Regions from separate parts of the Devosia sp. 919 genome, predicted to be linked through region 2. Evidence: predicted binding sites of a transcription regulator. Region 2 holds the regulator's gene; the other holds the start of a gene.
The links. The regulator LexA, encoded in region 2, represses DNA repair genes until DNA is damaged. The targets are predictions, from matches to a motif close to TGTTCNNNNTGTGTTCNG.
Positions count from the first base shown of each region.

Region 1: def (peptide deformylase) is a predicted target of LexA. The motif match lies at 2,035-2,052, and genes of this name have one in related genera.

Region 1 is NZ_JABAOL010000001.1:998,603-1,009,410, reverse strand. It holds gene rmuC (DNA recombination protein RmuC) at 1-256, opposite strand, end outside; gene HRQ64_RS04855 (hypothetical protein) at 429-668, shown strand; gene HRQ64_RS04850 (SRPBCC domain-containing protein) at 701-1,165, opposite strand; gene HRQ64_RS04845 (metalloregulator ArsR/SmtB family transcription factor) at 1,162-1,524, opposite strand; gene HRQ64_RS04840 (GFA family protein) at 1,574-1,960, opposite strand; gene def (peptide deformylase) at 2,080-2,595, shown strand; gene fmt (methionyl-tRNA formyltransferase) at 2,720-3,640, shown strand; gene truA (tRNA pseudouridine(38-40) synthase TruA) at 3,787-4,524, shown strand; gene HRQ64_RS04820 (hypothetical protein) at 4,521-5,093, opposite strand; gene HRQ64_RS04815 (hypothetical protein) at 5,108-5,650, opposite strand; gene dapE (succinyl-diaminopimelate desuccinylase) at 5,647-6,798, opposite strand; gene dapD (2,3,4,5-tetrahydropyridine-2,6-dicarboxylate N-succinyltransferase) at 6,883-7,725, opposite strand; gene HRQ64_RS04800 (prephenate dehydratase) at 7,773-8,609, opposite strand; gene HRQ64_RS04795 (cytochrome c family protein) at 8,866-9,738, shown strand; gene HRQ64_RS04790 (glyoxylate/hydroxypyruvate reductase A) at 9,809-10,747, shown strand.
Region 2 is NZ_JABAOL010000001.1:2,265,429-2,276,236, reverse strand. It holds gene trpD (anthranilate phosphoribosyltransferase) at 1-638, shown strand, start outside; gene trpC (indole-3-glycerol phosphate synthase TrpC) at 635-1,450, shown strand; gene moaC (cyclic pyranopterin monophosphate synthase MoaC) at 1,447-1,929, shown strand; gene glp (gephyrin-like molybdotransferase Glp) at 1,926-3,128, shown strand; gene lexA (transcriptional repressor LexA) at 3,237-3,950, shown strand; gene HRQ64_RS11155 (NUDIX domain-containing protein) at 3,992-4,357, shown strand; gene HRQ64_RS11150 (IlvD/Edd family dehydratase) at 5,043-6,872, opposite strand; gene HRQ64_RS11145 (2-dehydro-3-deoxygalactonokinase) at 7,087-8,007, shown strand; gene HRQ64_RS11140 (2-dehydro-3-deoxy-6-phosphogalactonate aldolase) at 8,019-8,630, shown strand; gene HRQ64_RS11135 (SMP-30/gluconolactonase/LRE family protein) at 8,627-9,502, shown strand; gene HRQ64_RS11130 (ComEC/Rec2 family competence protein) at 9,511-10,808, opposite strand, start outside.

The sequences.
Region 1 (10,808 bases), 1.3 Mb from region 2:
GCGAGCCAAAGATCTCGGACATGGTTTGCATGCGGCCCGTCATCTCCGACTGCACCTGCATAAGCCCGGCGAGATGGCGCTCCATGGCTTCCGAGCGCGCCAGCACCGCCGCAGTTTCCGCCGCTCGCGCTTGCCCGGTGCGCAGCGCCGCCAGCACGAGCACCAGCAGCAGCAGGACGATGAGCCCGCCACCCGCCGCGAGCGCCTGGAGCGGAGTGACTGCGAATTGGCCGAAAACAAGAAGCGGGCTGTCCATGCTGCTGGTTTAGGACGATTCGGGCGTTCCTCCTATGTTCTTGTGCGGCGCGGCGCCAACTGGCGACCAGTTGCGGGGGGAGTGACCCGGATTTTACGGGGCAACAACACAGGTTTAGGGAATGCCTACTCCCACCCCCCCGGCGCGTTGCGGGTGGAGCCAGGAGAGAGCCATGCCACTATATTTCTTTGATACCGATGATGGTGACGTCTTGTTCAGGGACGAGATCGGCTCTGACCTGGCTAGTGACCACGCCGCGCGCGACGAAGCCTCAAGCGCCCTGGCGGAACTGGCCAAGGACCATATTCCCGGGGCCTACCCGCAAAAGAACATCACCATGTGGGTGCGCAATGAAGAAGGTGAGCCGATCCTGCAACTGGCGCTGAGCTTTGCCATCCGGCCCCTGAAATAGCGGCGTGGGCGCTGCCGACCAGTTCGCGCAATTCAGTCGAGCTCCCCGGCGTAAGCGGCCAACTGATCAATGGTGGTGCCCCAACCTTCATCAAAGCCCAGTTCGGCGTGCTTGTGGCTATCGGCGGCGTGGAGGACACGAGCGGAATAGCGGGTGCCCGGCCCTTCGGGCGTAAAGGTGATGATCGCCGTCAGCGCCAGCCATGGCTCGGTGGGACGCCAGCCTTCGGCCAGGGCCGTGGTCCAGACCAGGCGCTGCTCGGGCAAAACCTCGAGAAAGCAGGCTTCCACATGGGGTTGGAATGGCCCCTCCCCTTCGCGCATCCGGGTTTCAAAGCCGCCGCCGGGGCGCAGATCGAGCTTGACCACCTCGCATTCGATGGGCGCCGGGATCCACCAGCGCGCGAGATGCTCCGGCCGGCTCCAAGCGGTCCAGACCTTGGCGGGCGCTGCGTTGATGAAGCGAGTAATGGTGAGTTCGTTGTCGCAAACAGTCATGGATTTGGCTCCTCGGCCAGATGGTTTTCGACATAAGCCGCGAGCCGATCCGCCCCGGCGCTCCAGAATGCGCGTTGCTCGGCCAGCCAGCTTTCGGCTTGCAGCAGCCGCTCGGGCTCGATGCGGCAGGTGCGAATACGGCCGGTTTTTTCCGTCGCGATCAAACCGGTCTCCTCAAGCACCCGCAAATGCTTGAGAAAGGCGGGCAGACCCATGGCGAAGGGCTCGGCCAGTTGCTTGACCGGCTTGGGGCCAGCCAGCAGCTGGCGCAGCACCGCCCGCCGGGTCGGGTCGGCAAGGGCGTGAAAGGCTCCGTCAAGGGCTGGGTCAAAGTTCTCCATGTGGTGAACTATAGACATCAGTTCACCACTTGGCAAACTAAACCTGTTGCGCGTTAGTAAGTGGCGCTCAGGCGGCGTGCGGTGGGTCTTGCTCGAACTGACCCCCGCCCTTCACCGGTGTGAGCCAGGGTTCGCGGCGCTTGATCCAGCCTTCGCGGGTGGGCACGAAGGCGGCCGGGACCTGATCGAGCGAACCCAGCACGATTTCAGCGCCGGTTTCGTCGAGGTGGAAGAGCGGCGCGCCGCATTGGGGGCAAAAGCTGCGCCCCTCAAAAGTGGCGTAAGTGCCGGTGACCGAGAAGCGATCGACCGGCCAGTCGGCATAATACAAAAAGGTGCTGCCGGTTTCGCGCCGGCAGTCGGTGCAATGGCAAAGGCCGACTTTGAGCGGTTCGCCCGTCACTTGGTAGCGCACCGCGCCACAGCGGCAACCACCCTGATAGGTTGTTGGCATGGCGTTATTCCTCCCTGTTGCGGCAACGGAACGGCCTTGGCGGGGTTCCAGCGCAGTTGACCGGAAGCGCCGAAAATACCATATCGGGAACAATTCCCATTTTGCCTGGACGAATTAACATGGCTATCCGCCCCATTCTTGTGTTGCCCGACCAGCGGCTGCGTGCCGTCGCCGACGCCATCCCCGAGGTGGACGAGGAGATCAAGACGCTGGCCAAGGACATGCTGGATACCATGTATGACGCGCCCGGCATTGGTCTTGCCGCCCCCCAGATCGGGGTGATGAAGCGCATCGTGGTCATGGACCTGGCGGGCGAAGGCGAAACGCCCGATCCGCTGGTGATGATCAATCCCGAGATCACCAAGGTTTCCGACCAGATCCAGGTGACCGAAGAAGGCTGCCTGTCGATCCCCGAGCTCTACTATGAAGTGGAGCGGCCTGACGCGGTGACGGTGAAGTACACCGATCTGGATGGCAATGAAGTGGTTCGGGATGCCGATGGCAAGCTGGCCGTTTGCATCCAGCACGAGATCGATCATCTCGATGGCGTGCTTTACATCGACTATCTCAGCCGCCTCAAGCGCGACCGGGTGATCAAGAAGTTCGACAAGGCCGCCAAGCGCGCCGCGGGGTAGCCGCACCACGACCACGTGGTTCGAGGCTGCGCTGCGCACCTCACCATGAGGTCTACTGCAGGAGCGCAGCAGACCGATCATCTAAAAGTCTACCGAAGCTGTAGGCGTGCCCAGGAGTTTGCCGATGCGCGTTGTTTTCATGGGCACGCCCGAATTTGCCGTGCCGACCCTGTCCGAGATCGTTTCGAGCGGGCATGAGGTGGTGGCAGTTTATACGCGCGCCCCAAAGCCAGCCGGGCGCGGGCAGGCCGAGCGCAAGTCGCCGGTGCATCTGGCGGCGGAAGCGATGGGCATTCCCGTGCTGACGCCGCGCTCACTCAGGGGCCCCGACGAGCAGGGCGTATTTGCGCTCCATGATGCCGATCTCGCGGTGGTGGTGGCCTATGGGCTCATTCTGCCCAAGCCCATTCTGGAAGCGCCGCGTGAGGGCTGCCTTAACCTGCATGGCTCGCTGTTGCCGCGCTGGCGGGGCGCGGCGCCGATGCAGCGCGCGATCATGGCCGGGGACACGCAAACCGGCGTCATGGTGATGCGCATGGAAGAAGGGCTCGACACCGGGCCTGTCGCCCTGGGCGAAGTGATCCCCATCGGCCCCGACACCACGGCGGGCGAATTGCACGATACGATGATGCGGGTTGGCGCCGATTTGATGGGCCGGGCGCTGGCGGCGCTCGAGCGCGGCAGCCTTGATTTCACCCCGCAGCCCGAAGCTGGCGTGACCTATGCCAAAAAAATCGAAAAGGGGGAAACCCGGATCGACTGGTCGCGGCCGGCCGCGGAGGTGCACAACCATATTCGCGGCCTTTCGCCCTTTCCCGGCGCCTGGTTCGAGATCGAGCTCGGGGGCAAGCCGGTGCGCGTCAAGGCGCTGCGCTCGACCCTCGCGGCAGGATCAGGGGCGCCCGGCACGGTATTGCCGGAGCTGACCATTGCCTGCGGGACTGGCGCCGTGCGGCTCGTCCAGGTGCAGCGCGAAGGCAAGACCGCGATGGATGCGGCGACGTTTCTGCGCGGCGCCGGTGCGCTGCCGAGGATGCTCAGTTGATCGCGAACTTCGAGATTTGTGCTCCCTCCCCCCTTGAGGGGGAGGGCCGGGGTGGAGGGTGGCCTTGTGGGTCACTGATGGACCCCCTCCCCCGGCCCCTCCCCTCAAGGGGGCGGGGAGGCCAGACCTTGGGCCGGTGCTGAGCCATGGCGCGGTTCAAGCTCGTTCTGGAATATGACGGCACCCCGTTTTCGGGCTGGCAGGTGCAGCCGGCCCGGCTGAGCGTGCAGGGCGTGCTGGAAGACGCCATCGAGCGCTTTTCGGGCGAGCGGGTGGTGACGCAAGCGGCCGGGCGCACCGATGCGGGGGTGCATGCGTTGGGCCAGGTGGCGCATTTTGACCTTTCGCGCGCATGGGACCCGTTCCGGGTGCGCGAGGCGCTCAATTATCACTTGCGGCCCCATCCGGTGGCGGTGATATCGGCCGCAGCGGTGGACGAGAGCTTTGAAGCGCGGTTTTCCGCCACCGCGCGCCATTACGAATACCGTATCCTCAATCGACGGGCGCCGGCGGTGATCGAGCGCAACCATGTGTGGCACTTGCCCATGCCGCTCCAAGCCGAGCCGATGCACGAAGCGGCGCAGGGCATTCTGGGCCTGCATGATTTCACGACGTTCCGGGCGGCTGAGTGCCAGGCCAAGTCGCCGCTGCGCACGCTCGACCGGCTCGATGTGCGGCGCGAGGGCGAGCATATTGTCGTGGTGGCGAGTGCGAGGAGCTTCTTGCATCACCAGGTGCGCTCGCTGGTGGGCTCACTCAAGCTCGTGGGTGAGGGCAAATGGGCGCCGGAACGCTTGCGCCAGGTGCTCGATGCGCGAGACCGGCGTCAATGCGGGGCGATGGCGCCGTCAGCCGGGCTGTATCTGACCGGGGTCGACTACTAGACGGGCGGCGGCGGCACTGCCGGCATCAGCATGCCGTAGAACAGCAGCAGCCCGATGCTGGCGCCCACCAGCTGGGCGACGATGAACATCGCCACCTGCATGGGCGAGAGCGTCACGATCAGGCGGGCAATGTTGATGTCGATGATGATCACGACGATGATCACGCCGAAAAAGGCAATGCCGCCGCCATCGCCCACCAGCAGCAGGAGCAGCGACAGGAAGGCAGTAAAGAACGTGGTCCAGTTATCGGCGACCAGGAAGGGCACGAAGCCATCGGTGCGCCCGAGCTGGCGCAGCACCACATAGGCGAGAGCCGCCTGAAGCAGGAACAACACGCCATTCATCAGCAGGCCACGGGTGGCTAGGCCCGGCTCAAGCCCAAGGCCGAACAATTGCGGCACGAAGGCCGAGATCGCGTTGGCCAGGAGGAAGGCAATAAAGGAGCCGATCAGGCCGCGCTGGCTGAAATCGAAAAAGCTTGCTGCCTGCCGGTTGCCGGTCAGGAGCGCAAAGCAGCCGCGTGCCGCACTGGCCAGTTCATCGCGAAAACTCGTGGTCGGCTGGGCCAATGGTTACTCGGCAATCATAGGGGGGACGCGGCGGGGTTCAGGAGCATGTAAAGGCTCACCGGCATGCCGACAAGCAGCGCGATCGTTAAAACTGCAAATGCGACCGAAACGCCTCGGCTCCAGCCGGCCGCAACACGGCCGAGGCGATAAAGCAAATAGCCCAGCGCGAGCCAGACCAGCAGCAGCGCGGGGCCGCCGATGAGGGAAACCACCGTCCCGGCAACAAGATAGGCCACCAGCGCATAAATGCCGGGGACCAGCAAAGTGCGCAGCGCGGCCGGGCTGGCCAGAACGCGCTTGGTGATCTGGATGGCCAGCAGCAGCGCCAGGATGGACAGCGCCTGCACCACCAGCGCCGAAGCGATGCCCATCATGCTGGGCATGCCAACGCCCATGGAGGCGAAGGCGACGGACAGAAAGGCGAAAAACAGGAAGATGGACAGCGCGGCCGCGAGGCCTGCATTGGTCAGGGTGAAGTGCTGCGACCAGGCGGGGTCACCGCGCAGCAGCAGCATCCAGCCGCGCCAGGCCCGGGTGAGCGCCGCCCAAAGCTTCACGGAACCGCACCGGCAAAAAAGCGGCGCATGAATTGCGTGTAGATCTCGGTCAGCCCGGTGAGATCGGAGATGGCGATGTGCTCGTCGATCTTGTGCATGCTGGGGCCCACAAGACCACATTCCACCACCGGACCATAGGGGGCAATGAAGCGGGCGTCCGAAGTGCCGCCGCCGGTGGAATATTGCGGGCGCTGCCCGGTGCAGTCCGCGATGGTGTCCGACAGCAATGCAACATGCTCGCCGAGGGGGGACAGGAAGGACAGCGAGGGGCGGCCGATGACCTCGAACCGCACGGTGGTGCCGGAGGGATCCACCTCGGCGATGCGCTCGCGCACCCATTGTGCCAGGGTGTCGGGGGTCCAGCCATCGTTGAAGCGGATATTGAAGCGCAGCGTCCCGGCGGCGGGGATCAGATTGGCGGTGGGATTGCCCACATCGATCGAGGTGAGCTCGAGATTGCTGGCGGGGAAATGCTCGGTCGGGGTGTCGAGGCGCGTTTCGCTCAGGGCGAGAGCAATGCGGGACAGTACGGGGAGCGGGTTGTTGGCCTTTTCCGGATAGGCGACATGGCCCTGGGTGCCCTCGACGGTGACAACGCCCGAGAACGAGCCGCGCCGGCCGATTTTGATGCTGTCACCCAGGGTGGCGGCGGAACTCGGCTCGCCCACCAGGGCGAAGTCGAAACGGTGACCCTGTTCATTGGCCCAGGCCATGAGCTTGCCGGTGCCGTTGACCGCGTCGGCTTCCTCGTCATTGGTGATGGCGAGCATGATCGTGCCGGCGTCAGCGGGAATGGCGGCGGCCGCGGCGACAAAGGCTGCAATGCCCGACTTCATGTCGGCGGCGCCGCGGCCATATAGCTTGCCCTCGCTGTGGCGGGCGGTGAAGGGGTCACTGGTCCAGAGGGCTGGATCGCCAGGGGGCACCACATCGGTGTGGCCGGCGAACAGGAGCCGGCGCCCGCCCTGCCCCCGCATCGCGAAGAGATTGTCCACCGGGCAGGAGCCGTCGCCCTCAAAGCGCAGGCGCTGGACCGAAAAGCCCAGACTTTGCAACTCGGCGCCGAGCAGGTCGAGCGCGCCGGCCTCTTCGGGGGTGACCGAGGGGCAGGCGATCAGGCGGGTAAGGAGGTCAACGGGGTCGGTCATATCGGGATGGTTCCGAGAGCGTGGCCCACCCCACCCTGCCTCCTCCATTGAGGGGGAGGGGAAGGAGGAGCCTGCGCTGGCGACTTAATCGCGGAGGAGCTCGTTGATGCCAGTCTTGGAGCGGGTTTGGGCGTCCACGGTCTTGACGATCACGGCGCAGTAAAGGTTGGGGCCGGGCTGGCCATTGGGCAGGGGCTTGCCCGGGAGCGAGCCCGAAACCACTACGGAATAAGGTGGCACCTTGCCGATATGGATTTCGCCGGTGGCGCGATCGACGATCTTGGTGGAAGCGCCGATGAAGACGCCCATGGAGATCACCGAGCCTTCGCCAACGACAACGCCTTCAACGATTTCCGAACGGGCGCCAATGAAGCAATTGTCCTCGATGATGGTAGGAGCCGCCTGCAGGGGCTCGAGCACGCCGCCAATGCCGACGCCGCCGGAGAGGTGGACGTTCTTGCCGATCTGCGCGCAGGAGCCGACCGTGACCCAGGTGTCGACCATTGTGCCTTCATCGACATAGGCACCTAAATTGACAAAGCTCGGCATCAGGATGACGTTCTTGGCGATAAAGGCCGACTTGCGGGCGATGGCGCCGGGCACGGCGCGGAAGCCGGCATCGCGCCACTGATTGTCACCCCAGCCTTCGAACTTGGTCGGCACCTTATCCCACCAGGTCGAGCCTTCAGCGCCACCGGTCATGGCCTTGTTGTCATTAAGACGGAAGGACAGGAGCACGGCGCGCTTGAGCCACTGATTGACCTGCCACTCACCATCGATCTTTTCGGCCACGCGGGCCTGGCCGCTATCGAGCAGGTTCAGCGCCGTTTCGACGGCGTCACGCACTTCGCCTGTGGTGCCGGGATTGATCTCGGCGCGGTTGTCAAAGGCGGTGTCGATGATGCGGGCAAGATCGGCATGGGACATGGGGGAACTCTCGAAAGATAGGGGGTGTGAAGGGAAAGGCGGGGCCCTCAGGCCGGGGCGCTGGCGTGATCACTGGCAGGATAAACGCCCAGAATGCGGAACTGGTCGGTGAAAAAGCCGAGCTCCTCAAAGGCCAGTTGCACCGACCGGTCGGTGGGATGGCCCTCGATATCGGCATAGAACTGGGTGGCGGTGAAGGCGCCCCCGACCATGTAGCTTTCCAGCTTGGTCATGTTGACGCCGTTGGTGGCAAAGCCGCCAAGCGCCTTGTAAAGCGCCGCGGGGACGTTGCGCACGCGGAACACGAAAGTGGTCTTGGTGTTGCCCGGAGCGGCGCGGCGTTCCTCACGCGAGAGGACGAGGAAACGCGTCGTGTTGTGGTCGGCGTCCTCGATATTGGAGGCCAGAACGTCGAGGCCGTAGATCTCGCCGGCAAAACGCGATGCGATCGCCGCCAGCGTCGGGTCGCCTTTTTGCGCCACTTCGCGGGCCGAGCCCGCGGTGTCGACCGCATTGATGGTGCGAAAGCCGTTGTCGGCGATGAATTTGCGGCATTGTCCAAGCGCCACCGACAGGGACTGGACGGCGCGAATATCGGACAGTTGCGTGCCGGGAAGGCCCAGCAGGTTCATTTCCACCCGGAGATAGGTTTCCCCGATGATGAAGAGCCCGCTCTGGGGCAGCAGGTGGTGGATGTCGGTGATGCGGCCATAAAGTGAGTTTTCCACCGGCACGACGGCGAAATCGGCGCGCCCGCTTTGCACCGCGGCCAGGGTTTCCTCGAAGGTCACGCAACCCATGACTTCGTCGAGAGGAAACACATTGCGTGCCGCCGCATGGCTGAAGGCGCCATTTTCGCCCTGAAACGCAATCTTCCTGCTCATCGATACACTCCGCTCGGCTGTGGGTGCAGCTTTTGAACCCGAGCCCGGCGGGTGTCAATTCGGCCAAGGCCCCGGCAATGAGCCCGGGCGGGGGAAATGTCGCACCACCGGATTGGGCAGTTGCGCCTTGATGGGCTTTGCGACTATCTTCCGCGCGCGGCGAACCGGGTGGTTGAGGGCAGCTTCTTTAGGCAGTCGCAAGTTGAACCCGCTTGGACTATCGTTCGTTCGGGGATGGACTGGTAGAGAGTTTCACATGGATTCGTTTGAGATTAACAAGATCATGGGCGCCGTACTCGGCACCCTGGTGTTTGTCATGGGTGCCAGCTTTGTGGCTGAAGCCATCTACCACCCCATTGAAGGGCGTGGCCCCGGCTATGCGCTTCCCGAACCCGAAGCGACCGAACTGGTGGCCGATGCAGGGCCGGCGGAAGCCGCAGCGCCCCTGGGCGTGCTGCTGGCGAGCGCCGATCCCGCGCGTGGCGCAACCGCCGTTCGCAAGTGCCAGTCCTGCCACAATTTCGGCGAGGGCGAAGGCAACAAGCAGGGCCCCCATCTTTATGGCGTTGTCGGCCGCCCCGAAGGCGCGGTGGAAGACTTTGCTTATTCCGACGCCCTGATCGCCCACAACGCCGCGGGCGATGTGTGGAGCTACGAGAATCTCGACGCCTTCCTGACCAGCCCGCGCGATTATGCGCCGGGCACCAAGATGGCGTTTGCCGGCGTGCGCAGCCCCGAAGAGCGTGCCGATATCCTGGCTTACCTGCAGACCCTGTCGCCCGATCCGGTGCCGTTCCCGGCAGCGGATGTGCCCGCGACCGAAACCGAGGCAGGCGCCGAGCCCCAGGCTGAAGAGCCGGCCGGCGAAGAAGCCGATGTTGCGCCGGCAGATCCGGTTGCGCCCAGCAATCCGGCCAGCACCGCGCCCGAAAACATCACCGTGCCAGTGGCGCCCGATGCGGCGGTGGAAACACCCGAGGAAACCATGACCGAATCACCGGTGGTGGGCACCCCGACGGGCAGCGGCACCCCCGCAACGAACCAGGCCCCGGCCAATCCGATGGCGCCGACCCAGGCCCCTTCGCCAGCGCTGCCGAACGATCCGGGCACGCCCCCAGCCGCACAGTAAGCGGTTCAAGCCTTCATCAAGCCGCGCCCTAAAGCGCGGCTTTCTTTTTGTCTAAACCCAGGACCTTCTCATGCTGCTGCTGCACCTTTCCGATCTGGACGAGGCCGGCTGGGCCGAGCGCCTGCGGGCAGCGCTGGGCGATTACCCGGTGGTGCGGCGCGGCGACCGGTTCGATCCGGCCGCCATACGCTACCTGCTGGTGTGGAAGCCCAAGCCCGATGCATTCGAGGGGCTCGACAATTTGGAACTGGTGCTTTCGATCGGAGCGGGCGTTGATGCGCTGCTCAAGCATCCCGGCCTGCCCGATGTGCCATTGATCCGGTTCGTGGACGAGGATCTGACGCAGCGCATGACCGATTATGTGGTGGCGCAGGTGACCATGCATCACCGACTCCATAGCCGCTTCCAGGCCGACCAGAAGGCGCGGCGCTGGAGCCAGCTTTACCCGCCCGCCGCCAGCGAAACCTGCGTCGGTATCATGGGGCTGGGCGTGCTTGGGCAGGATGCGGCGCGGCGCCTGGTGCCGCTGGGCTTTGCGGTGCGCGCCTGGAGCCGCACGCCCAAATCGGTGGACGGGGTTGAGGCATTCGTGGGCGCCGAGCAGTTCGACGATTTTCTTGCCGGCACCGATATTCTGGTGAACCTCTTGCCGCTGACGCCTGAAACCGCGGGCATCCTCAATATGGAAACCTTCCGCAAGCTGCGGCGCGGCAAGCTCGATGGTGGGCCGGCGATTGTCAATGCAGCGCGAGGCGGGCACCAGCGCGAGGCTGACATCGTCACGGCGCTAGGCGACGGTACGCTGGGGGCCGCGAGCCTGGATGTGTTCGAAACCGAGCCACTGCCGGTTGATAGCCCCCTTTGGGACATTCCCAACTGCTACCTCACGCCACACATCGCGGCGATCTCCAACCCGCAAACCGGGGCCACCTATTTTGCGCAGGTGATTGCCGATCACGAGGCGGGCAAGCCGCTGCGCAATGTGGTGGACCGCGGGCGAGGGTATTAGGAGCGGGCTTAGCGGGACGCGACAGCCTCTACGAGGCTGCGCGGGGGACCGCGAGGGCGCG
Region 2 (10,808 bases):
GGGTCAAGCTCGACCTCACCCCCGCCGAAATTTCGCGCTGCATCAACGAGGCCGGGATCGGCTTCATGTTCGCGCCGGCCCATCATCCAGCCATGCGCCATGTCGGCCCTTCGCGCGCCGAAATGGGCGTGCGCACCATGTTCAACCTGCTCGGGCCCCAATCCAATCCTGCCGGGGTGCGCCGCTATATGCTCGGCGTTTATTCCCCCGAATGGGTGGAGCCGGTCGCTGCAGCGCTCCTTGCCAACCGCGCCATCAAGGCCTGGGTGGTCCATGGCAGCGACGGGCTCGATGAGATCACCGTCACCGGGCCCTCCTATGTCGCCGAGATCGCGAACGGCAATCTGCGCAGCTTCGAGATTACCCCCGAAGACGCCGGCCTGTCGCGCCATGATCCCAATGACCTCCTGGGTGGCGAGCCCGAATATAATGCCCTCGCCATCCACGCGCTCTTTGACGGCGCGCCCGGCGCCTATCGCGACATCGTTCTCCTCAATGCCGCCGCCTCGCTGATCGTGGCCGATGTGGTGAGTGACCTGCGCAGCGGCGCCGCCATGGCCGCCGAAATGATCGACAGCGGCAAGGCCCGGGAAACCCTCGAGCGCCTTGTCGCCATCTCCAATGGAACACCCCCATGAGCGATATTCTCAAGCAGATCGAAGCCTATAAGCGCGAGGAAATCGCCGCGGCCAAGGCCCTGCGCCCTTGGGACGAAGTGGTTGCTGCCGCCCATGACCAGCCCCCGCCACGCGGCTTTCTCGCCGCCATCAAGGCCAAGCGCGCCCGCGGCGAATACGCCTTGATCGCCGAGGTCAAGAAAGCCAGCCCCTCCAAGGGCCTGATCAGGCCCGATTTCAACCCGGCAGAGATCGCCCGCGCCTATGAAGGGGCCGGCGCGACGTGCCTTTCGGTCCTCACCGATCAGCCCTCGTTCCAGGGCTCGCCGGCGTTCTTGCGCGAGGCGCGCGACGCCACCGCCTTGCCGGTCCTGCGCAAGGATTTCCTCTTCGAAACCTACCAGGTCGCCGAAGCGCGCGCTTGGGGCGCCGATTGCATCCTCATTATCCTCGCCGCTGTCGGTGACGACGTCGCGCGCTACCTGCTCGATTCCGCCCGCGAATGGGGCATGGATGCCCTGGTCGAGGTGCATGACCAGCTCGAGCTCGACCGGGCGCTGGCGCTCGATGCCGAGTTCATTGGCATCAACAACCGCAATCTGCGCACCTTCGAAACCCGGCTCGATACCTCGGTCAACCTCGCGGGCGGCGTTCCAGCCGGCAAGGTGCTGGTCAGCGAAAGCGGCATCAACGGCCATGAACACCTGCAGCATCTCGACCGCACAGCCGGCATCGGCACCTTCCTTGTCGGCGAATCGCTGATGCGCCAGGCCGATGTGGTCGCCGCCACCCGCGCCCTCCTGCAGGGTGTGCGCCAGGCCGCCCATCCATGAGCGAGCCGCAGCTGACCCATCTCAACGAGCGCGGGGAGGCCCGGATCGTTGATATCGGCGACAAGGCAGTCACCCGCCGCCGCGCCCTCGCCCAGGCGGTGATCAGCGGTCGGCCCGAAACCATTGCCGCCATCATGGGTGGCGCCCTCAAGAAGGGCGACGCCCTGGCCGTCGCGCGCGTCGCGGGCATCATGGCAGCCAAAAAGACCGCCGAGCTCATCCCTCTTTGCCACCCCATCCCGCTCACCAAGGTCAGCGTCGAGCTGGAGGCGCGCGAGCCCGGCGCCATCACCATTCTTGCGACTGCCGAAACCACCGGCCAGACCGGGGTGGAAATGGAAGCCCTCGTGGCGGCTTCCACCGCCGCCCTTACGCTTTACGACATGGCCAAGGGCATCGACCGCGAGATGGTTATCTCCGCGATCTGTCTGCTCGAAAAATCGGGCGGCAAGTCCGGCGATTTCCAGCGCGCGCCATGAGCCTGCTCCCGGTTGAAGACGCCCTCGCGGCCATTTTCGCCCGCGTGCCCCCCGCCCGCACCGAGTCGGTGCCGCTGGAAGCTGCCGCCGGCCGGGTGTTGACCGAGCCCCTGCTCGCCCGTCATGACCAGCCGCCTTTCCCCGCCAGCGCCATGGATGGCTATGCCGTGCGCGCCGCCGATATCGTGCCAGGCGCGAGCCTTGAAGTCGTGGGCACCGCACAGGCCGGCGCCGGCTTTGGCGCGGATATCGCCCCGGGCACCTGCGTGCGCATCTTCACCGGCGCGCCCGTGCCCCCCGGCGCGGATGCCGTGATCATGCAGGAGGAAGCGACCCGCACCGGCGATCGCGTCAGCTTTGCCGCCCAGCCTCCCGTGGGGCGCAGCATTCGCCCGCTTGGCCACGACTTCCGGCAGGGACAGGAGCTGATTCCGAGAGGCTCTCGCCTCACCCCCATGCAACTGGCCGTCGCAGCCGCCGCCAATTGCCCGACGCTGCCCGTTGCCGTGCAGCCGCGCATCGCGCTCCTTGCCACCGGGGACGAACTGGTGCTGCCCGGCACCGCTCTCGGACCGGGCCAGATCGTTGCCTCCAACAGCTTCGGCTTGCGGCCGCTCCTTGCGCCTTACGCCGCAGAGATCCGCGACTACGGGATCGCTCCCGACAACCGGGCGGCGCTTGCCGAGCGCCTTGCCGGCATCTTTGCCGAAGCGCCCGACTTCGTCATCACCACGGGCGGCGCGAGTGTTGGCGACCATGATATCGTGCAGGAAATCCTGCTGAGTCTCGGCGTGCAGCTTGATTTCTGGCGCATCAATATGCGCCCGGGCAAGCCACTGATGTTCGGCACTCTGGGCAAAACCCTGGTGTTTGGCCTGCCTGGCAATCCGGTTTCGGCCATGGTGACCGCCGCCGTCTTCATCAAGCCGGCGCTGCGGCGCTGGCTCGGCGTCGCCGAACCCGCCCCCTGGCACCTGCCGCTCCTTGCGCCCACGCCGCCCAATACCGCCCGGCGCCACTTCATGCGTGCCCAAAGCGTGCATTCAAGCCGAGGTGCGGGCGTGCTCCCCATCAGCGAAACCGATAGCGGTCATACCTCCTCGCTGGCCCGCGCCGATATGCTGCTGGTGCAGCCTGAATACGATCCCGGCCAGCCGGCTGGCGCTCTCGTTCCAGCCATTCCGCTGGACGGGTTCTAGGCAGAGCCAAAGAATTTTCGCCTCCACCCATGAGCGTTATTGCAGAACATAACTGGAACACCTATGCTCGTTCAGTCTTTGTTCCGATTCTGCGATTGAAGGGCTCCGATGCTGACGCGAAAGCAACATGAACTGCTGATGTTCATCCATGAGCGGATGAAGGAAAGCGGCATTCCCCCTTCGTTTGACGAAATGAAGGACGCGTTGGATCTGGCCTCCAAGTCGGGCATTCACCGCCTGATCACGGCGCTTGAGGAGCGCGGCTTCATCCGCCGCCTCCCCAATCGCGCGCGGGCGCTGGAAGTGCTCAAACTCCCCGATTCGATGAACCCCGCGCTCGGCGGCCGCAAGGCCCGCTTCGAGCCCAGCGTCATCGAAGGCAATCTGGGCCGTGTTGCCGCTCCGCCGCCGCGCTCGGGCTGGAGCGATGATTATGTGCGCCCCGTGGCCGTGCCGGTCATGGGTCGGATCGCCGCCGGTACGCCCATCGAGGCCATCCAGAGCCACTCCCACACCATCTCGGTGCCACCCGAAATGCTTGGCCCGGGCGAGCACTATGCGCTGGAAGTGCGCGGCGATTCGATGATCGATGCGGGCATTTTCGATGGCGACACCGTGCTGATCCGTCGCCAGGATGTTGCCGGGACCGGCGAGATCATCGTTGCCCTGGTGGATGACGAGGAAGCCACCCTCAAGCGGCTGCGTCGCAAGGGCAACACCATCGCGCTTGAAGCGGCCAATCCCGCCTACGAAACCCGCATCTTCCCGCCCGACCGCGTCAAGGTTCAGGGCCGCCTGGTGGGCCTGCTGCGTAAATATTGACGCCCAGGGTCGAAAAACTCTGTCCTGTCCTGCTGCGAGTGGTGGCGCAAGAACGCCAGTGCTTGGCGTTCAGGCATCCTTTGGCTGGCTTTCAGCTGGTGAAAGGAACACGGGAAGGCCCCGAGCCGATTGAAATCGGTGCCCTGCGTGAACTCGCAGAGGAGTCTGGCCTGCAGGCAGAAGTTTCGCGCACCCTGCCTTCCAGTAGTGCCATTGCAGATAAACAGCTTTGGCACTTTGTTGTGGTGATCGCCTTGGCTCCCCTGGCCGAACACTGGCGCCACTTCACCCATGATGATGGCGGTCATTGGTTCGAGTTCTTCTGGTGGCCACTCGAGCGCCAACCGGGCCCCGAATGGCACCCCATGTTCCAGCGGGCCCTCGCCCACATCGCTCGCCACGCCTAAAGCCGGAATCGGCCAAGAAACAATCTCTTCGACGGAACTCGATTGCCGCCCTAGGGTCCTCATCAGCCGCACCAGACCAGCGCCTGTGTGCCCCCTCCTTCACCCTCCCCCTTGAGGGGAGGACCGGGGTGGGGGTTTAGTCCCCTCCTCCGCGAGTGACGTTAGACCCAGCTGGCCACCTCCAGCGCGCAATCCGCTCAAGCCCCATACCCCCCGACAATAACTTATCCCCGCCCGCGCCGATCACCCGCATAGTCTCCTCATCCGCGCACCCAAGCGAGATCATGACGAGTGGTTGGTGCGCGGAGGCTGGGGGATCGTGGGTCGCCGCGATCCGGCCGGTGTCCGCAAGAGCCGTGGACCTCTATCGTCCGGTGGTCTTGGGTGAAGAATCGCGATGGCAGCTGCACTGGCCATCGGAACCCTGATGTGGCGCAGGCAGCGGTGCCCGCCAGGGTTTAGTTCGACATCCGCGGAATCTGGCATGCGCCGCAGGAGGGCGCGGGCGTCGGCACCCAGTCGCTGTTGGCGGGGCGGAGCTTCCGTTTTGCGCAACGTTTTTTGAGGCAATGCCTCGCCAACGCCGCTCCCAACCGGAGGCCTCGCGCCGACCGGAGTTTCGCCGTGCCTTGGAAACAGAAATCCCCGCCGAAGCGGGGATTTCGAAGTCGTTGGGCCTTATGCCCTAGTGGTTGTCGCGCGGCACGCCATAGGTCTGGGCAATGCGCTGGTAAGCCACTGCTGGCTTGAGTACGGCGCCATTGCCGAGCTGGTCGACCAGCCCGCGCTGGATCTCCTGCCAGGGCGTCTGGTGCGCGGGGTACTTGTAGCCGCCCGCTTCCGCCAGTTCCTGCCGGCGCGTCGCGATCTCGGCGTCCGAAATCAGGATATCGGCGGTGCCATTGTTGAGGTCGATCCGCACCCGGTCACCCGTGCGCAGGATGGCAAGGTTGCCGCCCGCTGCCGCTTCGGGCGAGGCGTTGAGGATCGAGGGCGAGCCCGACGTGCCGGATTGGCGCCCGTCGCCAATACAGGCCAGCGCGTGGATACCCTTCTTGATGAGGTAGGCAGGGGGCCGCATATTGACGACTTCGGCCGCCCCCGGGTAGCCGATCGGGCCCGCGCCGCGCATGAACAGCAGCGTGTGCTCGTCGATATCGAGCGAGGGATCATCGATCCGGTGATGATAGTCCTCCGGACCATCGAACACCACGGCCTTGCCCTCGAACATGCCGGGATGCTCGGGATTGGCAAGGTAGCGCTCGCGGAACTCGGGCGAGATCACGCTGGTCTTCATGATCGCGTTATCGAAGAGATTGCCGCGCAGCACCAGGAACCCGGCTTCTTCCTTGAGCGGCTGCTCGAAGGGGCGGATCACCTTCTCGTCCTGGATGGGGGTGTTGCGGCAGTTCTCGCCGATGGTCTTGCCGTTGACGGTGGGTGCATTCTCACGGATCAGCCCCTGCTTCATCAGCTCGTTGACCACCGCCGGCACGCCGCCCGCATGGTAGTAATCCTCGCCGAGATATTCGCCGGCCGGCTGCAGGTTCACCAGCAGCGGCACCTTGTGCCCATAGGTCTGGAAGTCCTGCAGGTCGAGCTCGACACCGATATGCTTGGCGATCGCCTGGATGTGGATCGGGGCGTTGGTCGACCCGCCAATCGCGGAATTGACCACGATGGTGTTGATGAAATTGTCCTTGGTCATGATGTCGGAGGGCTTGAGGTCCTCATGCACCATGTCGACGATGCGCTTGCCCGTGCGATAGGCCATTTCCTGGCGATCGCGATAAGGCGCGGGAATTGCCGCCGAACCCGGCAGCTGCATGCCCAGCGACTCAGCCAGCGAGTTCATCGTGGTTGCCGTGCCCATCGTGTTGCAGAAGCCGGTGGACGGCGCCGAAGACGCCACCAGCTCGATGAACTGCGCATAATCGATCTCGCCGGCCGCCATCATCTGGCGCGCCTTCCACACAATGGTGCCCGAGCCGGTGCGCTCGCCCTTGTGCCAGCCATTGAGCATCGGCCCGACCGAGAGCGCAATCGCCGGGATGTTGACCGTGGCCGCACCCATCAGCATGGCCGGGGTGGTCTTGTCGCAGCCAATGGTCAGCACCACGCCATCGAGCGGATAGCCATAAAGCACTTCCACGAGCCCAAGATAGGCCAGGTTCCGGTCGAGGCCGGCGGTGGGGCGCTTGCCGGTTTCCTGGATCGGATGCACGGGAAATTCGATGGCAATGCCACCGGCTTCCCGGATGCCTTCGCGCACGCGCTCGGCCAGCACGATATGGTGGCGGTTGCAGGGGCTGAGGTCCGAGCCAGTCTGGGCGATGCCGATGATGGGCTTGTTGCCCTGCAATTCCTCGCGCGATACGCCGAAATTCATGTAGCGCTCAAGATAAAGCGCGGTCATGTCCGGGTTCTCGGGATTGTCGAACCAGGCGCGCGAGCGCAGCTTCTTGGGCGCGCTGCCCTGCCCATTGGGGGAAGAGAAGCTGTTGTCTGCCGTCATTACCTTATTCCTCAATAGTTCCGCCGAGGCGAATACAGGCTGCTGTTTGCTACAGTTCTAGCATGTTAGTTGCAGGAGTGAACGCCAATCCTGTTGGATTTCGTCGCCCCTTGCGCTCGCAGGGCAACCGGGCGGCGTCGAATCGGCTAGGCGCAGGCCAGCGCAGCGACTAGGTTTGCCCGAAAGTGCGGGGCGGACTGCAAGAGGGGCAAGCATGAGTGAATTTGTTGATTGGGTCGGGGTTGATTGGGGCACCTCCAACCTGCGGGCTTGGGGCCTGAGTGCCGATGGCACGGTGATCGTTTCGCGCAAATCCGACCAAGGCATGGGCAAGCTGACGCGCGACCAGTATCCGGGCGTCCTCGAAACCTTGCTCGATGGTCTAGTCGGCAGCAACGGTGGCGCGCTCGACGTATTGATCTGCGGCATGGCCGGCGCGCGCCAGGGCTGGTTCGAAGCGCCTTATTTGGAAGCACCAACCGATTTGCGCGGCCTGCTTGACGGCGCAGTGCGCCCGCCCATGCCCAACAATCACCTGGCCCCGGCAATTCTGCCCGGTGTGTGCCAGAAGGCCGGCGGCGACAATGTGATGCGCGGCGAGGAAACCCAGCTACTGGGCCTCGCGACCCTGCGCCCCAATGCCCATGGCGTGGTATGCATGCCCGGCACCCATTCCAAATGGGTCAGCATGAATGGCACCCGCATTGAGCATTTCTCCACCGCAATGACGGGCGAGCTCTTCGATCTGCTGCGCCATCATTCGGTGCTGCGCTATTCGCTGACTGAAGACAGCAATGGGCCCGAGCGCGCCGAAGGCTTTGCCGCGGGTGCAGAGGTCGGCCTCGAGCGGCCCGAACAGCTCACCAGCGAGCTCTTTGCGGTCCGCGCCAGTTCGCTCCTGTCCGGCCGTCAGCCCGGTTGGTGCACCGGCTATCTTTCGGGCCTCCTGATCGGCACCGAAATTGGCAGCCGCCGTGCGCTGATCGGCGAACAAACCGTTCCCTTGATCGGCGCCCCCGCGCTCTGCGCCCTTTATGCCGAGGTGCTCGGCATGATCGGGGCACAAGGCGAAGCCGTGGATGGAACCGAAGTGGTGCTCGCCGGCCTTAAAGCTGCACGTGCCTTTATCGTCTGATTGGAGACCCCATGACCCACCGCCACCTGATCGCGATTCTGCGCGGCATTACCCCGCCCGAAACGCTTGATGTGTGCCACGCCCTTGTTGCGGCCGGCATTACCATGATCGAAGTGCCGCTCAATTCCCCCGATGCCCTGGCCAGCATTGCGCTGGCGGCCGAGGCGCTCGGGGATGACGTGATGGTGGGCGCGGGCACCGTTCTGAACAAAAAGCAGGTTTGGGCCGTCGCCGATGCCGGCGGCACCTTTATTGTATCCCCGGATACCAACCGGTCGGTTATAGAAGAAACGGTGCGCATTCAGCTGGGCTCCTATCCCGGCGTGTTCACTCCCAGTGATGCGTTCAAGGCGATCAAGGCGGGCGCCACCGGGCTCAAGTTTTTCCCCGCTGAAGTTCTGGGCCCGCGCGGCATCAAGGCGATGAAGGCGGTCTTGCCGCCCGAGCTGCCGCTTTACGCGGTGGGCGGCGCCAAGCCGGACAACTTCGGCGAATATTTCGCCGCCGGTTGCAGCGGTTTTGGCCTGGGCACCTTTTTATACAAGCCCGGCAGCACCCCCGCCGAAGTCGGCCAGCGCGCCGCCGAGGCGGTATTGGCTTATGATGGAAGGACTACAGCGTGACGCAAACGGCGAGCCTGCTGATCGACAGCAAATGCGCATTGGGCGAGGGCCCATTCTGGCACCCGGACCGCCAGCAGCTGTTTTTCCTTGATATCAATAATCAAAAGCTCTTCGCCACCTCAGCTCGGGGCAATGTCGAAGTGAGCTGGAGCTTTGACGAGAACGTCGCCGCGGCTGGCATCATCGATGCCGACAATCTGGCACTGGTCACCGAAACCGGGCTCAAGCGCTTCAATCTACAGACGGATGAGCAAAGCCTCATTATCCCGCTCGAAGCAGACGATCCGCTGACGCGCGGCAATGACAGTCGGGTGCATCCCTCGGGCGCCTTCTGGATTGGCACCATGCGCAAGGAGGAAGAAGCGCCGGGCGGCAAGCTCTATCATTACCGCGCCGGTCAACTGAGCGTGCTGCGGTCCAACGCCTCGATCCCCAACGCCACCTGCTTCACGGCCGATGGGCGCACCGCTTACTGGACCGATACCCCCACCAAAAAGATTCTCAGGGTACAGACCGATCCGGCCACCGGCATGCCGGTCGGGGAATGGTCGCTCTTCGCCGATGTCTCGGACGGCCGCGGCTTCCCCGACGGCGCGGTGGTTGATAGCGAAGGCTATCTGTGGAATGCGAAATGGGGCGGCGGCTGCGTCGTGCGGCATGCGCCGGATGGCTCGATCGACCGGATCATCGAAGTGCCGGTCTCGCAGGTCACCTGTCCTGCCTTCGGCGGCCCCGATCTCAAGACCCTCTTCATCACCACCGCCGCCAAGAATCTAAGCGCTGAACAGCTGGCTGCCGAAAAGGTGGCCGGCGGGGTCTTCTCGATCCAGGTGGATGTGCCCGGCATCCCGGAGGCGCGCATCGTCCTCTAGCCTGCCCCTTATTGTGACCTCACGCGCCAGGGGCGCGTGAGGTTGGGCACGGCAGTCCGCACGACAAAGCGCTGCTCTCCATCCTGCCATTTGAACCAGTGCACGCCGCCCCTTGCGAGATCGTCGCGGTCAATCACCTGGGCCTGCGCCCGGCAGGCAATCGGCGCCCGCAACCGCGTCACCACCAGATCGTGGCGGGCGCAATCTTCGGCGAAGGCGCCGACATCACGCACCACCGCCACCCAAAATTGCTCCGTCGCGACCACGCAACCGAGGCTGTCGCAGCGAGCCGCGTCGATGACGGGCGCAATTTCTTCCTGGTAATGTTGACCCCAGACGTCAACGGCAAAGCTGCCTGCCCGGCCGGTAAGCAGCCCCAGCCCGGTCTCGCTGCGCACCGCGACGGCTTGGGTCGTATCGGCAACCAGCACATCGGGGCGCTGATCGAGACCAAACAGCAAGATTAATGGGATCGCCGCCACCGGAGCAAGGAAGCGCCACCGGCTGGGAAAGAACGCAAACCAGGCGAGCGCCGCTAGCCCCAGCAGCAAGGCGGTTGAGGTCAGCAGCGGATTGCCGGTGAGCCCCTCGCTCCAACCCGCCACGAGGACCGCGCCGTGCACCATCCGATCGATGCCCCAGCCCATCACCGCAACAAACGGTGCTTCCAGCCCGAGCGGCATCAGCAATACCGAGAGGACGCCAAAGGGCATGATGACGAGGCTGACCACTGGCAACACCAGCACATTGCCGATCACCCCCAGGGGTGCGGTCTGCTGGAAATGATAGGCAGAGAACAGCAAGGTGGCGGTGCCGGCGATGAAGCTGGTCAGGGCGGCGGTCCCCACCGAGACGATGAGACGGGCAATACCCGCCCGGTGCACCGAGGGGGTTCTTCGGGGCAACTCATAAATGCCGATCAGCGCCACCACGGCTGCAAAGGACAGCTGGAAACTGGCCCGAAACACACTGGCGGGATCGAGCAGGATCACCACCAGCGCCGCAATGGCAACATTGCGCATGGTCAACGCCCGCCGCCCCGCCAGCACCGCGCCAAAGATCAGGGCCAGCATGATAGTCGAGCGGAGTGCCGGCACATTGGCCAGCCCGCCCGCCAGCAGCAAATAGCTGAAAGCCGCAGCAATTCCGGCCACCGCCGCGAGCTTCTTGACCGGCCAGCGCACGGCCAAACCGGGAAGGCTCGCCAGCAACAGCCGCACCAACCAGAACACGCCGCCCGCGACGATCGACAGGTGCAGCCCGGAAATCGAATAGATATGCGCAAGGCCCGAAGCTGCCATCACGT